Regions from separate parts of the Noviherbaspirillum album genome, predicted to be linked through region 3. Evidence: predicted binding sites of a transcription regulator. Region 3 holds the regulator's gene; each other region holds the start of a gene.
The links. The regulator sigma-54, encoded in region 3, starts transcription at its own class of promoters, with help from an activator protein. The targets are predictions, from matches to a motif close to TGGCANGNAANCTGCTTT.
Positions count from the first base shown of each region.

Region 1: a site for sigma-54 is predicted at 2,342-2,359, ahead of prpB (methylisocitrate lyase). Genes of this name have one in related genera too.
Region 2: a site for sigma-54 is predicted at 2,610-2,627, ahead of RY831_RS13440 (nitrate/nitrite transporter). Genes of this name have one in related genera too.

Region 1 covers NZ_JAWIIV010000007.1:216,428-221,349, forward strand. Annotated here, with positions in the region: gene cls (cardiolipin synthase) at 1-249, shown strand, start outside; gene RY831_RS11135 (DUF1289 domain-containing protein) at 294-479, opposite strand; gene prpR (propionate catabolism operon regulatory protein PrpR) at 586-2,196, opposite strand; gene prpB (methylisocitrate lyase) at 2,409-3,299, shown strand; gene prpC (bifunctional 2-methylcitrate synthase/citrate synthase) at 3,356-4,510, shown strand; gene acnD (Fe/S-dependent 2-methylisocitrate dehydratase AcnD) at 4,592-4,922, shown strand, end outside.
Region 2 covers NZ_JAWIIV010000010.1:22,428-27,349, reverse strand. Annotated here, with positions in the region: gene RY831_RS13445 (bifunctional protein-serine/threonine kinase/phosphatase) at 1-1,229, opposite strand, end outside; gene RY831_RS13440 (nitrate/nitrite transporter) at 1,354-2,568, opposite strand; gene nirB (nitrite reductase large subunit NirB) at 2,841-4,922, shown strand, end outside.
Region 3 covers NZ_JAWIIV010000019.1:72,266-77,187, reverse strand. Annotated here, with positions in the region: gene RY831_RS20450 (enoyl-CoA hydratase/isomerase family protein) at 1-289, opposite strand, end outside; gene hpf (ribosome hibernation-promoting factor, HPF/YfiA family) at 524-874, opposite strand; gene RY831_RS20440 (RNA polymerase factor sigma-54) at 966-2,459, opposite strand; gene lptB (LPS export ABC transporter ATP-binding protein) at 2,477-3,217, opposite strand; gene lptA (lipopolysaccharide transport periplasmic protein LptA) at 3,219-3,767, opposite strand; gene lptC (LPS export ABC transporter periplasmic protein LptC) at 3,805-4,404, opposite strand; gene RY831_RS20420 (KdsC family phosphatase) at 4,401-4,922, opposite strand, start outside.

The DNA of each region.
Region 1 (4,922 bases), on a different contig from region 3:
TGCAAGATCATGATCGTGGACGGCTTTCTCGTGTCGACAGGTTCCACCAATTTCGACAACCGTTCGTTCAGGCTCAATGATGAAGCCAATCTCAACATCTACGACGCGAATTTCGCGGAGGAGATGACGGCGGAGTTCGAGCAGGATGTCGCGCGTTCGCGCCGCATCACGCTGGAGGAGTGGAAGTCGAGGCCGCTGCAGGAAAAGATTTTCGAACATGCGATGTCACTGTTCGGCAAGCAGCTATAGATATGGTAGGTCCGATGACTGTCCTCAGGCAGCCTGCATGATCTTTATGACTGGCGGCGTGGATAGCCCTCCGCAGTGATGCGCGTCCAGACCCTTTCCTTTTCCTCTTCCGTCATGAACACCCAGTTGGCGACCTCCGCGACGGTGCGTCCGCAGCCGCGGCAGACGTCATCGAAGGTGGTTGAGCAGACGGCGACACAGGGCGTGTCGGGGCGGGACTTGTTTTGCATGAAAGAAATGCCTTTGGACATCAAGCGGCAATGATAGCCCGGACCGGGTGTCTGCGCCTATCGGGCTGATGCATGCCGGCCTGCGGTGTTGCGTCCGAGCCGGTTTTCATTCGCCGCGGCCGAGCCTGCGCCACAAGGTGGTGCGGCTGATGCCGAGATGCCTCGCCGCCGCTTCGCGGTTGCCGTTGAACCGCGCCAGCACCTGAGCCAGCGATTCCCCCGATGGCGGCGCAGTCTGTGCCGCCGTCTTTTCCATGGGCGGCACTGCCGGCGCGCCGAGTTCGGGAGCGGCTGCCGCAATGAAACTCGGCGACAGTGCCTGCAGCGGTTCGGCGGCAAGGAACAGCGCAAGCCGCTCCATCAGGTTGCGCAGTTCCCGCACATTGCCCGGCCAGGCGTAATTTTCCAGTAGCGGGGCGCAGGCGAGCAGTTCCGCATGCAGGTTGGCATGCGGCCGGGCGCCCAGTGCGGCCAGCGCATTCTTCAAGCCCCATTCCGCCAGCGCCACCAGGTCGTCCCTGCGTTCGCGCAGCGGCGGCAGGGTCAGCCGCAGCACCGCCAGCCGGTAGAACAGGTCGGCCCGGAAACGGCCATCCCTGACGCGCTGGTCGAGGTCGCAATGGGTCGCGCTGATGATGCGCACATTCACCGGAACCGGCCGCGTGCCGCCCACCCGCACCACCTCCCGTTCCTCCAGCACGCGCAGCAGGCGGGTCTGCAGGGGCAGCGGCATTTCACCGATCTCGTCGAGGAACAGCGTGCCGCGATTGGCCGCTTCGAACAGGCCGGCATGCCCGCCGCGGCGCGAACCGGTAAATGCGCCTTCCTCGTAGCCGAACAGTTCCGACTCCAGCAGCGATTCGGCCACCGCGCCGCAGTTGATGGCGACGAAGGCTTGGCGCGCGCGCTGGCTTTCGCGGTGTATTGCCTGGGCCGCCAGCTCCTTGCCGGTGCCGGTCTCGCCCTGGATCAGCACGGTCGCCGGCGACTTGGCGAACAGCACGATGGCTTGCCGCACCCGCTGCATCGCGGCCGATTCGCCGCGAAGATCGGCCAGGCCATGCTTGGCGCGCAGCGCATCGGCCAGCGGGTTGGCGCGGGCGCGGCCGGATTCCAGGCGGGTGAAGCGGGCGATTTCCAGCGCATCCTCGAAGGCGCGGCGGATCGATGCCGCGGAATAGACGAACACGCCGGCCAGGCCGGCTTCCTCGGCCAGGTCGGTGATAAGACCGGCGCCGACGATGGCCTTGATGCCGGCGGCCTTCATTTCGTTGATCTGGGCCCGCGCATCTTCCTCGGTCGCATAGGTGCGCTGCAGGATCTTCAGGCCAAAGGTGTCCTGGAATTCGCTCAGTTCCGGCATGGTTTCCTGGTAGCTGATCATGCCGATATCGGCCGTGATCTTGCGGGCGCGGGCCAGCGCCTGCATCACGTCAAAGCCGCTGGCCTTGGCGATGACCACCGGCAGCGACAGGCGGCTCTTCAGGTAGGCGGCGTTGGAGCCGGCGGCGATCACGGCGTCGCAGCGCTCGTTTTCCATGCGCTCGCGGATATGGCGTACCGCATCCTCGAAGCCGAGGTGAATGGGTTCGATGCTGGCCCGTTCGTCGAATTCCAGCGTGATGTCCCGGAACAGATCGGACAGGCGGGAAATGGCGACAGTCCAGATGACCGGCTTGTCGTTCGGATCGGGGAGGGAATGGCTGCGGGTTCGCATGTGTTTCGTTCCGTTTCAGTGTTTCAAGTGTAACGCAGAATGAAACGTTGCAAGTGGCGATGAACGTTTTCACATCCAAGACGAAAGCTTTATAAGCGATTGAAATCTAAATGAAAAATAAACCGGCGCATACTCTGTTCGACTATGGCATGGGCTTTGCAATTCAGCATGCAGTCGCAGTTCCATGAAACATCCAACAGGTGAATCAATCCATGAGTCTCCAATCCGCAGGCGCCGCCTTCCGCAAGGCGGTCAAAGAAGAATCCCCGTTGCAGGTGGTCGGTGCCATCAATGCCAACCATGCCCTGCTGGCCAAGCGCGCCGGCTATCGCGCCATCTACCTGTCCGGCGGCGGCGTGGCCGCCGGTTCGCTCGGCTTGCCCGACCTCGGCATTTCCAACCTCGACGACGTGCTGACCGACGTGCGCCGCATCACCGATGTCTGCGACTTGCCGCTGCTGGTCGACGTCGATACCGGATTCGGCTCTTCCGCCTTCAACGTCGCGCGCACCGTGAAGTCCATGATCAAGTTCGGCGCCGCCGCGATCCATATCGAAGACCAGGTCGGCGCCAAGCGCTGCGGCCATCGCCCGAACAAGGAAATCGTTTCCAAGCAGGAAATGGTGGACCGCATCAAGGCGGCGGTCGATGCCCGCACCGATGAGAACTTCGTGATCATGGCGCGCACCGATGCGCTCGCCGTAGAGGGCCTGGAAGCCGCGCTCGACCGCGCCCAGGCCTGCGTCGAAGCCGGCGCCGACATGATCTTCCCCGAAGCCATCACCAAGCTGGAGATGTACAAGACCTTCGCCGACGCGGTGAAGGTGCCGGTGCTGGCCAACATCACCGAATTCGGCGCGACGCCGCTGTACACGGTGGAGGAACTCAAGAGCGTGGATGTCGGCCTGGTGCTGTATCCGCTGTCGGCCTTCCGCGCGATGAACAAGGCGGCCGAAAACGTGTATGCCGCAATCCGCCGCGACGGCACGCAAAAGAATGTGGTCGACACCATGCAGACCCGCATGGAACTTTACGACCGCATCAACTACCACGACTTCGAACAGAAGCTCGATGCGCTCTTCGCGCAGCAAAAAGCGAAATAATCGCCAGATAACCAAATAATCGAATAAACGTACAACCCATCCCTGGAGACTTTTGTATGAGCGAACAGCAAGCCACCGGCTTCAAGCCGAAGAAATCCGTCGCCCTGTCCGGCGTCACCGCGGGCAACACCGCGCTCTGCACGGTCGGCAAGACCGGCAACGACCTGCATTACCGCGGCTATGACATCCTCGATGTCGCCGATGCCTGCGAATTCGAAGAAATTGCCTATCTGCTGGTACACGGCAAGCTGCCCACCGAGGCGGAATTGAGGGGCTACAAGGCCAAGCTCAAGTCGCTGCGCGGCCTGCCGGCCAATGTGAAGGCAGCGCTCGAAACGCTGCCGGCTTCCTCGCATCCGATGGACGTGATGCGCACCGGCGTTTCGGTGCTGGGATGCGTGCTGCCGGAGAAGGACGACCACAACACGCCCGGCGCGCGCGACATCGCCGACCGCCTGATGGCATCGCTGGGCTCGATGCTGCTGTACTGGTATCACTTCAGCCATAACGGCCGGCGCATCGAGACCGAGACCGACGATGATTCCATCGGCGGCCATTTCCTGCACCTGCTGCACGGCCACAAGCCGAACGAGTCGTGGGAGCGCGCCATGCATACCTCGCTGATCCTGTATGCGGAGCATGAGTTCAATGCATCGACCTTCACCGGGCGCGTCGTCGCCGGCACCGGCTCCGACATGTATTCCGCGATCACCGGCGCCATCGGCGCGCTGCGCGGCCCCAAGCACGGCGGCGCCAATGAAGTCGCGTTCGAGATCCAGAAGCGCTACGACAATCCGGACGAGGCGGAAGCCGACATCCGCCGCCGCGTGGAAAACAAGGAAGTGGTGATCGGCTTCGGCCATCCGGTGTACACCATCTCCGACCCGCGCAACAAGGTGATCAAGGAAGTCGCGCGCAAGCTGTCGAATGAAGCAGGCTCGTCCAAGATGTTCGACATCGCCGAGCGCCTGGAAAGCGTGATGTGGGACATCAAGAAGATGTTCCCCAACCTCGACTGGTTTTCCGCCGTGTCTTACCACATGATGGGCGTGCCGACCGCGATGTTTACGCCGCTGTTCGTCATCGCGCGCACCTCGGGCTGGGCCGCGCATATCATCGAGCAGCGCATCGACAACAAGATCATCCGCCCGAGCGCCAACTATGTCGGCCCGGAAGACCTGAAGTTCGTTCCGATCGGCGAACGCAAGTAAATCCGGTTTCAAGTCAAGGCGGGTGCCAGCAGCGACTTCATTGCTGGCGCCCCATCCAGAACACACTCACTCAGATCAGCCATGAATACCGCCTACCGCAAGCCCCTGCCGGGCACGTCACTGGACTATTTCGATGCGCGCGCCGCGGTCGAGTCCATCCAGCCGGGTGCCTGGGACAAGCTGCCCTATACCTCGCGCGTGCATGCCGAGAACCTGGTGCGCCGCTGCGATCCGACCATCCTGGTCGATTGCCTGAAACAGATCGTCGAGGTCAAGCGCGAGCGCGACTTCCCGTGGTTCCCCGCGCGCGTGGTCTGCCACGACATCCTGGGACAGACCGCGCTGGTCGACCTTGCCGGCCTGCGCGATGCGATCGCCAAGCAGGGCGGCGACCCCGCCAAGGTCAATCCCG
Region 2 (4,922 bases), on a different contig from region 3:
AGGTCGAGCACCCGCAATTCGCCATCCGCGCCGAGATGCACATTGCCCGGTTTGATATCGCGATGGAGAATGCTGCGCCGGTGCAGCGCGCCGATCGCGCGCACCAGCTTCTCGCCATGTGTGACCACTTCCGGTGCGGTGAAGTGCGTGCCGGCGTCGAGCATCTGCTGCAGCGTCGCGCCTTCATGCCAGGTGCTAAGGTAATACAGGTAATTCTTTTGCTCGGGCACGATGACCTGCGGGAAGAAGCGCGCGACGACGCGCTTGGCCAGCCATTCCTCGTGCGCGAAGGCCGAGCGTTCATGGGCATCGCTGGCGCGGTCCGGGTGCAGGGTCTTGAGCACCAGCTGCCGCTGCGACTTCGGCTCTCGCACGCGGTAGAGCAGGGTCGCCTGCGAAGCATGGATCACGTCCTCGACCTCGTAGCCATCAATGGCCTGCCCCGGCTTGAGCTTCGGCGGCAAGGGCAGCTGCCGCGAACCCGACAGCGCGTCGCGCAGGTTCTCTTCAGGCAGCGTCACGACCTTCAGCACCAACGCGCTGCAGTTGTCGGACGAATCGGCCGCCAGCGCCGCATCGACGAGCGCCGCAGCGGTCGCCTCGGGATCGGACCGATCCATGGCTACGGCGGACAGCGCATGCGTGATGTCGTATTCGCTCATCCAGCCCCACACGCCGTCCGAGGCTAGCAGAAACACGTCGCGCTCGCGCAGCTCGCCCATGCCATGGTCGATCGCGATGCGCGTATCGAGTCCGATGGCGCGGGTGAGCACATGCTGCATTTCCGGGCGGTCCCAGACATGGTCGGTGGTCAGCCGCGTCAGCGCGCCGCCGCGCAGCAGGTAGAGCCGCGTGTCGCCGACATGGGCAAAGTAGTAATAGGTGCCGCGCAGTACCACCGCAGTTAGTGTGGTGGCCATGCCAGCCAGTTCACGCCGTATCGATCCCTGGTGCTGCACCCATCCATTGATCGCCTTGATCACCTTGTCCATCGCCTGGGTGACCGGCCAGGTATCGGGCGTCGCATAGTAATCGGTCAGCAGGCCGCGCACCGTGTACTCGGAGGCTTCGCGTCCGCCGTCATTGCCGGAGACACCGTCGGCGACGGCGGCCATCAGGCCCTTGGTGGACAAGTCGGGTTCGGCAGGCGTGACCATGCCGACAAAGTCTTCATTGCGTTCGCGTACGCCGGTGCGCGAATCGTGGCCGGTCAGGACAGCAAGAGGCATGAATGATCGAATAATGAAACGGGTGGCGGAAATGCACTTGCGGCGGATGAAGCCTTGCATGCTTCATCCGCCGCAGGTGCGGCAGTGTCATTGTAGCCACTGCCGTGGCTGGAGTCGCGAAGACCTAGATTTTTGCCGTCGTCATCGCAGCGCTGCCCCAGGTAGTGCGCCAGCGGTTCTTCACGAAGCTGAGGCCGACCAGCGCCGTCACCGCCAGCGCTGCGAAAATCGTCAGGCCGAGCTGGTAGCTGCCGGTGACCTGCTTCGAATAGCCGAGGCTGGATGCCAGGTAGAAGCCGCCGATGCCGCCGGCCATGCCGACCAGGCCGGTCATGACGCCGATCTCCTTGCGGAAGCGCTGCGGCACCAGCTGGAATACCGCGCCGTTGCCGGTGCCCAGCGCCAGCATGGCCAGCACGAACACGGCCAGCGCGCCAACGTAGGACTGCATGCCGAGGCTGGCGATGAACAGGAACAGGCCGGCCAGCACATACATGATAGACAGCGTCTTGATGCCGCCGATGCGGTCGGCGACGATGCCGCCCAGCGGGCGCACCAGCGAGCCGGCGAACACGCAGGCTGCGGTGAAGTATCCCGCCGTGACCGGCGACAGGCCGTACTGGCCGTTGAAATAGATCGTGAGCGAGGAAGCCAGGCCGGAGAAGCCGCCGAAGGTGACGCTGTAGAAGAACATGAACCACCATGCGTCCTTGTCCTTGAGCACATGCAGGTATTCGGTCAGCGACTTGGGCGGCGGCGCGGACGGCGCGTCCTTGGCGAAGGTCATGTAGACCGCGAACGCCACGCCCAGCGGAATCAGGCACAGCCCGAATACGTTCTGCCAGCCGAAAGCGATCGCCAGGGAGGGCGCAAACAGCGCCGCGAAGGCGGTGCCGGAATTGCCGGCACCGGCGATGCCCAGCGCGGTGCCCTGGTGCTCGGGCGGATACCAGCGCGAGGCGAGCGGCAGGGCCACCGCGAAGGCCGCGCCGGCGACGCCGAGCAGCACGCCCAGGGTCAGCATGTGTCCGTAGCTGGCCAGGTTGCCCAGCCAAGCCCATGCCAGGCCGGCGATGACCACGAGCTGGCCGATGGCGCCTGCCTTCTTGGGCTTGAGGTGATCGACCAGCACGCCCATGACGATGCGCAGCAGCGCGCCGGCCAGCAATGGCGTGGCCACCATCAGGCCTTTCTGGGCGGGCGTCAGGGCGAGATCCGTCGAAATCTGCACGGCGAGCGGGCCGAGCAGCACCCACACCATGAAGCTGAGATCGAAATAGAAAAATGAAGCGAGCAGGGTAGGCGTGTGTCCCGCCTTCCAAAACGACGTTGTTTTCACGATGCTCCTTTGCACCAGGGTTTGAGAGACTGCCATGCACTTATGCAAGCAGCATGCCACTGCGTTTGCGCGCGCGGGCGCCCGTCATGAGGCAAACCATGCCGTGATTAGGTGCGTTGTGAGGCATGAAGCCGCACGCCGCACCGGCGCAGTGCAAAACCGGAGCCGCCGCAGTGCGTTTTCCCACGCAATCGATTGGCATGCCTCCTGCTTAGAGACATGCATGTTTATCTTCAGGCTTCAATGGCGAGGCCACACGAGAGGGAGCTTTGATGAAGAAGCTGAAGTTAGTCATGGTGGGGAACGGCATGGCGGGCGTGCGCACGCTGGAAGAGCTGCTGAAGATCGCGCCGGATGTGTACGACATCACCGTGTTCGGTGCCGAGTCCTATGCCAACTACAACCGCATCCTGCTGTCGCCGGTGCTCGCCGGCGAACAGACCATCCAGGACATCATGCTCAACGATGTCGACTGGTATGAGCAGAACAACATCACTCTCCATCTCGGCAAAAAGATCGCCAAGATCGACCGCGTGCGGCGGCAAGTGATCGCGGAAGACGGCACGGTGGCGGAATACGACCGCTTGCTGCTCGCCACCGGCTCCAATCCATTCATCCTTCCGGTGCCCGGCAAGGATCTCGAGGGCGTGATTTCCTACCGCGACATCCAGGACACCAACGCGATGATCGAGGCCGCGCAGCAGCACAAGCACGCGGTGGTCATCGGCGGCGGCCTGCTCGGTTTGGAGGCGGCCAACGGCCTCAAGCTGCGCGGCATGGACGTGACCGTGGTGCACCTGCCGAACTGGCTGATGGAGCGCCAGCTCGACCCGGTCGCCGGCAAGATGCTGCAGAAGTCGCTGGAAGACCGCGGCCTGACCTTCCTGCTCGAAAAAAACACGAAAGAAATCGTCGGCGACGAGAACGGCCGCGTAAAAGCCATCCGCTTCACCGACGGCGTCGAAGTCCCGGCGCAACTGGTGGTGATGGCGGTCGGCATCCGGCCGAACACCGCGCTGGCGGAATCGGCTGGCCTCTACTGCAACCGCGGCATCGTGGTCAACGACACCATGCAGACCTACGATCCGCGCATCTATGCGGTCGGCGAATGCGTGAACCACCGCGGCACCGCCTACGGTCTGGTCGCGCCGCTGTTCGAGATGGCCAGGGTCTGCGCCAACCACCTCGCCAACTTCGGCATCGGCCGCTACCAGGGATCGGTGACTTCCACCAAGCTCAAGGTCACAGGCATCGACCTGTTTTCCGCCGGCGAATTCATGGGCGGAGAAGGCACCGAGGAAATCGTGCTGTCGGACCCGATAGGCGGCGTCTACAAGAAGCTGGTGATCAAGAACGACAAGCTGGTCGGCGCCTGCCTCTACGGCGATACCGTCGACGGCTCCTGGTATTTCAGCCTGCTGCGCGAAGGCCGCGACATCGGCGAGATCCGCGATACGCTGATGTTCGGCGAATCCAACACCGGCCGCCCCGGCGATGTCGGCCACGAGGGTTTCACCAAGGCCGCGGCCATGCCCGACACCGCAGAAGTCTGCGGCTGCAACGGCGTGTGCAAGGGCGCCATCGTCAAGGCCATCAAGGAGAAGGGCCTGTTTACGCTGGACGACGTGCGCAAGCACACCAAGGCATCGGCCTCCTGCGGTTCCTGCACCGGTTTGGTCGAGCAGATCATCATGTTCACCGCCGGCGGCGACTATTCGACCTCGGCCAAAGTCAAGCCGATGTGCGGCTGCACCGACCGCACCCACCAGGAAGTGCGCGATGCGATCAAGGTCAACAAATTGCTGACGATTTCCGGTGCGATGCATTTCCTCGAGTGGCGCACGCCGAACGGCTGTGCCAGCTGCCGGCCCGCGCTGAACTACTACCTGATCTCGACCTGGCCGCATGAAGCCAAAGATGACCCGCAGTCGCGCTACATCAACGAGCGCGCCCATGCCAACATCCAGAAGGATGGCACCTATTCCGTCATTCCCCGCATGTGGGGCGGCGAAACCACCGCGTCCGACCTGCGCCGCATTGCCGACGTTGTCGACAAGTACAACATCCCCACCGTCAAGGTCACCGGCGGCCAGCGCATCGACCTGCTGGGAGTGAAGAAGGAAGACCTGCAAGCCGTGTGGAAGGATCTCGACATGCCCTGCGGCCATGCCTATGCGAAGGCATTGCGCACGGTGAAGACCTGCGTCGGTTCCGAGTGGTGCCGCTTCGGCACCCAGGATTCCACGCTGATGGGCCAGCAGCTCGAACGAGCGCTGTGGAAGATGTATGCGCCGCACAAGGTCAAGATCGCCGTCTCCGGCTGCCCGCGCAACTGCGCCGAATCCGGCATCAAG
Region 3 (4,922 bases):
GGTTGAGCGCGTATTCCTCGGTGAAGAAATCCTCGAGCAATGCGCTGCCCGCAAGCGGCGTGCTGCGTCCGGCCTCGTGAAAGAAGCGGATATCGCCGCCGGCGCAGAATGCCTTTTCGCTGCTGCTGCGGATCAGCACCGCGCGTACTGCAGCATCGCCGCGCCAGGCAAGCAGCGCCTGCGTGATGGCGCGCACCATCTCCAGCGAAAGCGAGTTCAATGCCTTGGGACGATCCAGCGTAATGATGCCGATGTGATTGGTAATGGCCGTGCGGACGAAGTCTGTCATGGGATAGGATGATCAACGGTGATGAACGGTCGAATTCCCGGGCGTCAGTGAGCCCGGAGAAGGGCAGGGATATTGTATCGGCGATGCCGATTGTCCGCAGTCGCCGGCCTGACAGTTGACGCCATTCCTGACGCCATGAGCCTCCCGCCGCTTGCGGCCGTGCCAGCAAAAAGGGCGCCGAAGCGCCCTTGATCGAGTGGCTTGCCGGTGTGCGGCAAGGGACCCCCCGGTTCCTTATTCAGCAGCCTGAGCTTCAGCAGGCATGCGCTTGATGGCTTCGCATTGATGGTCCTGCAGCTTGGTCTTGTACTTCAGCACCTGGCGATCCAGCTTGTCCATCAGCGTATCGATCGCCGCATAGACGTCCTGTGCAAAACTCTCGACATGAATGACGTTTCCCCTTAGGCGCAGGTTGACTTCGGCGCGTTGCCGCTTGTCTTTTTCAGAGGGCTTTTCAACCCCGAGGATGACTGCAATATCAATGACATGATCGAAATGCCGGATTATCCTGTCCAGTTTCGTCTCCACGTATTCGCGGATGGCAGGGGTCAGATCGAGGTGATGTCCACTGATTATGAGATTCATACAGCGCTCCTATGATTGGCGTCGCTGGAGGTTCGCAACGTGCCCGCGGCGGTCACGCCGGAACACAGCAACATCGGTACTACGATGACAACTATAGAGATTTGCGCAGATTAACGGGAGGAATTTTCAAGGCTTCCCGGTATTTCGCGACGGTGCGCCGTGCGACCACCATGCCCTGTTCCCCCAACATGTCCGCAATTTTGCTATCTGAAAAAGGATTCTTGGGGTCTTCTGCTCCTATCAATTGTTTGATCAGGGCCCGTATCGCAGTGGAGGAGGCTTCGCCCCCGGCTTCCGTTGCAACGTGGCTGCCGAAGAAATACTTCAACTCAAACATTCCATGCGGGGTGAGCATGTATTTTTGTGTTGTTACCCGAGAGATAGTGCTCTCGTGTAAACCCAGTGTATCAGCAATTTCGCGCAAGACAAGGGGGCGCATGGCGACCGCGCCATGCGAGAAGAAATTGCGCTGGCGGTCGACGATGGCCTGTGCCACGCGCAGGATGGTGTCGAAGCGCTGGCGCATGTTCTTGATCAGCCACTTCGCCTCCTGCAGTTGCGAGGAGAGTGATCCCTCACCTTTGCTCTGCTTGAGGATGTTCGCATATAGCGCATTGACCCGAAGGCGTGGCATCACTTCATGATTGAGCATTACCTGCCAGCCGTTCTTGGTCTTCTTGACGATCACGTCGGGCACCACGAAGTCCGACGCATCGGACGCATACAGCGCGCCCGGATGCGGATTGCAGCTCTTGATCACATGCTGTGCCTCGCGCAGGTCCTCTTCGTCGCAGTCCAGCGCCTTCTTCAGCTTGTTGAAATCGCGCTGCGCAAATAGCTGCAGATACTGTTCGACGATCTCGAGCGAGCGGCGCCGTGTGACCAGCGGCACCTTCGGCATGCGGCGGATCTGGATCGCGAGGCATTCGGACGCATTGCGCGCACCGACGCCGGCCGGATCGAAACTCTGCAGCAGCTTGAGCGCCACGTTGAGTTCATCAAGTTCGATTTCCAGCTCTTCCGGCAGGCGCGCATGGATCTCTTCCAGCGGTTCTTCCAGGTAACCGTTGTCGTTCAAGGCATCGATGAGGAGTTCCACCAGCGCGCGGTCGCGCGGTTCCCTGACGGTGACGCGCATCTGTTCCAGCAGGTGCTCGCGCAGCGTGGTTTCGTGCGCTTCCAGCTGCGGCCGTGCGTCGTCGTCTTCCGGCGCCTTCGATGTGCGCGCGACATCGTCGAAGCTCCATTCGCTGTCCGATGCGGAACCGCCTTCGCCGCCTTCGCCATTGTCGGCGCCGCCTTCATAGGCGCCTTCGGGTTCGTCGCGCGTGGAGGAGGATGCCTCGCCCGGCGGCGCCTCATTGCTGCTGCTTGACCCGGGGGCGCTGATGGCGCCGTCGGCGAGCAGCCGCACGGAGTGATCCAGGGGATCATCCACGCGTTCGAGCATGGGATTGTCCGAGAGGATCTGTTCCAGCTCCTGATGCAGCTCGAGCGTCGACAGTTGCAGCAATCGGATCGACTGCTGCAACTGCGGTGTCAGCGCGAGGTGTTGCGATACGCGAAGTTGGAGAGTCTGTTTCATACCTGTCTGATTCTTCCCTACATCCGGAAGTGTTCGCCCAAATACACGCGCCGCACGGACTCATTGGCAATGATGTCATCCGGGCGGCCGCTTGCCAGTACCGAGCCTTGATTGATGATATAGGCACGGTCGCAAATGCCAAGTGTTTCCCGCACATTGTGGTCGGTGATCAATACGCCGATGCCACGCTCTTTCAGGAAGCGCACGATGCGCTGGATTTCAATGACGGCGATCGGATCGACACCGGCAAACGGCTCATCCAGCAGAACGAAGCGCGGATTGGTCGCCAGCGCGCGCGCAATTTCCACGCGCCGCCGCTCGCCGCCCGACAGCGACAGCGCCTGGTTTTCGCGCAGCCGCTCGATCTGCAGTTCCGACAGCAGCGTATTGAGCCGCTTGTCGATCGCTTCCTTGCTCAGCGGCTTGTTGTCCACCCGCTGCAGTTCCAGCACCGCGCGGATATTGTCTTCCACCGTCAGCTTGCGGAACACCGATGCTTCCTGCGGCAGATAGGACAGGCCCAGCGTCGCGCGCCGGTGAATCGGCATGCGCGAAATCGCCACGCCGTCGAGATCGATCTCGCCCGCGTCCGACGGCACCAGGCCGACGATCATGTAGAACGAAGTTGTCTTGCCGGCGCCGTTCGGGCCCAGCAGCCCGACCACCTCGCCGCTTTCCACCTGCAGGGACACGTCATGCACCACCTGGCGGGTGCCGTAGCTTTTCTGCAAGCCGCGAACGACCAATGTGCTTGCCATGCTATTTGCCCTTTGTTTCGGTTCGCGGCTGTATTACCGCCTTAATGCGGCCGCCGCCCGGCTTCGTCTCGCCGCTCGGCGTATTGTTGACGGTAAAAAACTCCGCGCGGCTGTCATAGGAAATGAATTCGCCTTCGACTTCATCCATGACCTTGGTTCCTTCGAGGCGCCGCATCTTCGCCCGCGAAAACAGCTTCACGATTTCTGTCTTGCCGTTGTATTCAATGCGCTCGGCCTGGCCTTCCATCCACTGGTCGGGCCCGCCGTCGCGCTTCTGGCGGAATGTCGCCAGGCCGCCCGGCGGCGCCAGCAGCGTTGCATACTGATAACCGGCCGGATCCTGCGTGACGGTCAGTTTGTATGCCTTCATGATCAGCGTGCCCCGCGTCAGGATGACATTGCCGGTAAAGGTATTGATCTGCTTGACGTCGTCGTAGGCCATCTGGTCGGCCTCGACATTCGTCGGTTTCTCGGAATCCGCCTTCTCCGCGTGCACGCCGCCGGCGGCGGTTATACCCAGCATCAGCAGCAACCACAAAAATCGTTTCATCGGAGATCTCGGAACAGTAGCATCAAGTTATATCGAATCAGCGTTGCGGAGCTTGATACGTGCCATGAACATTGCTCGACAATTGCAGCTCCCGCGTCGCATTGTTGGCAAGCATGCCGGTGCCGGTGAGCACGGATTGCCCGACGGCGATTTTCACCGGCTTGTCGGTCTTGACGATATCGTCGTCCGGCAACACCAGCATGTATTCGGAACGCACCTGCATGGCTTGGGCATCGGCGGTGGCGGGGCGGTCCAGCCTCACATTGTCGTACATGTGGATCTGGCTGTTGTCGCTGTTGACGGTGGCGCGGTCGGCGCGAACCACCATCGGACCGCGGCCGTTTTCCTTGCCGACGCTGTTGATGACGGGAAGCGCGATATCGTAGGAATCGTCCTGCGGATTGTGCGTCATCTTGGCCCCGGAGAAGTGAAACTGCGCCTTGCCTGTCTTGCCTATCTTCACGTAGCTGAAGTTTTCCACGTAAAAATCCGGTTCCTTGCGTTCGGCGGCGGGCATCGCCTCCTCGCCCGCCCGGCGCATGACTTCGAACAGCCAGAAGCTGCCGAGGGCGAGCGCAATCAGCGGCGCAATGATCGCCACCATGCGGAAACGAAAACCGCCCGGCGAGCGTTTCATGCCAGATACGGCGCAATGGCCGCCGCATAGTTGCCCTGCGCCTGCAGGATGAAATCGCACAGTTCCCGCGCGGCTCCCCGCCCGCCTTGCGCCTGCGTCACGTAATGCACGCGGGACCGCACTTCCGCATGGCCGTTGGGCACGCTGGCGGCGAAGCCCACGCGCAGCAGGATCGGCAGGTCGATCACGTCATCGCCGACGAAGCCGCAGGCGTCGGCCGCAATGCCGGTCTGCGTCAGCAACTGCTCGAACGCGGTGCGCTTGTCGTGCACGCCCTGGAACAGGTGTTCGATGCCGAGGTCGCCGGCGCGGCGCGCCACCAGCGCCGACTTGCGCGCGCTGATGATGGCGGTCGCCACGCCCGAGGCCTGCAGCAGCTTGATGCCATGGCCGTCGAGCACATTGAAGGTCTTGATCATTTCGCCATCGGCGCCGTAGTGCAGGCTGCCGTCGGTCAGGATGCCGTCGACATCGAAAATCATCAGCCGGACCTTCGCGGCCCGGGATGCGGCTTGTTC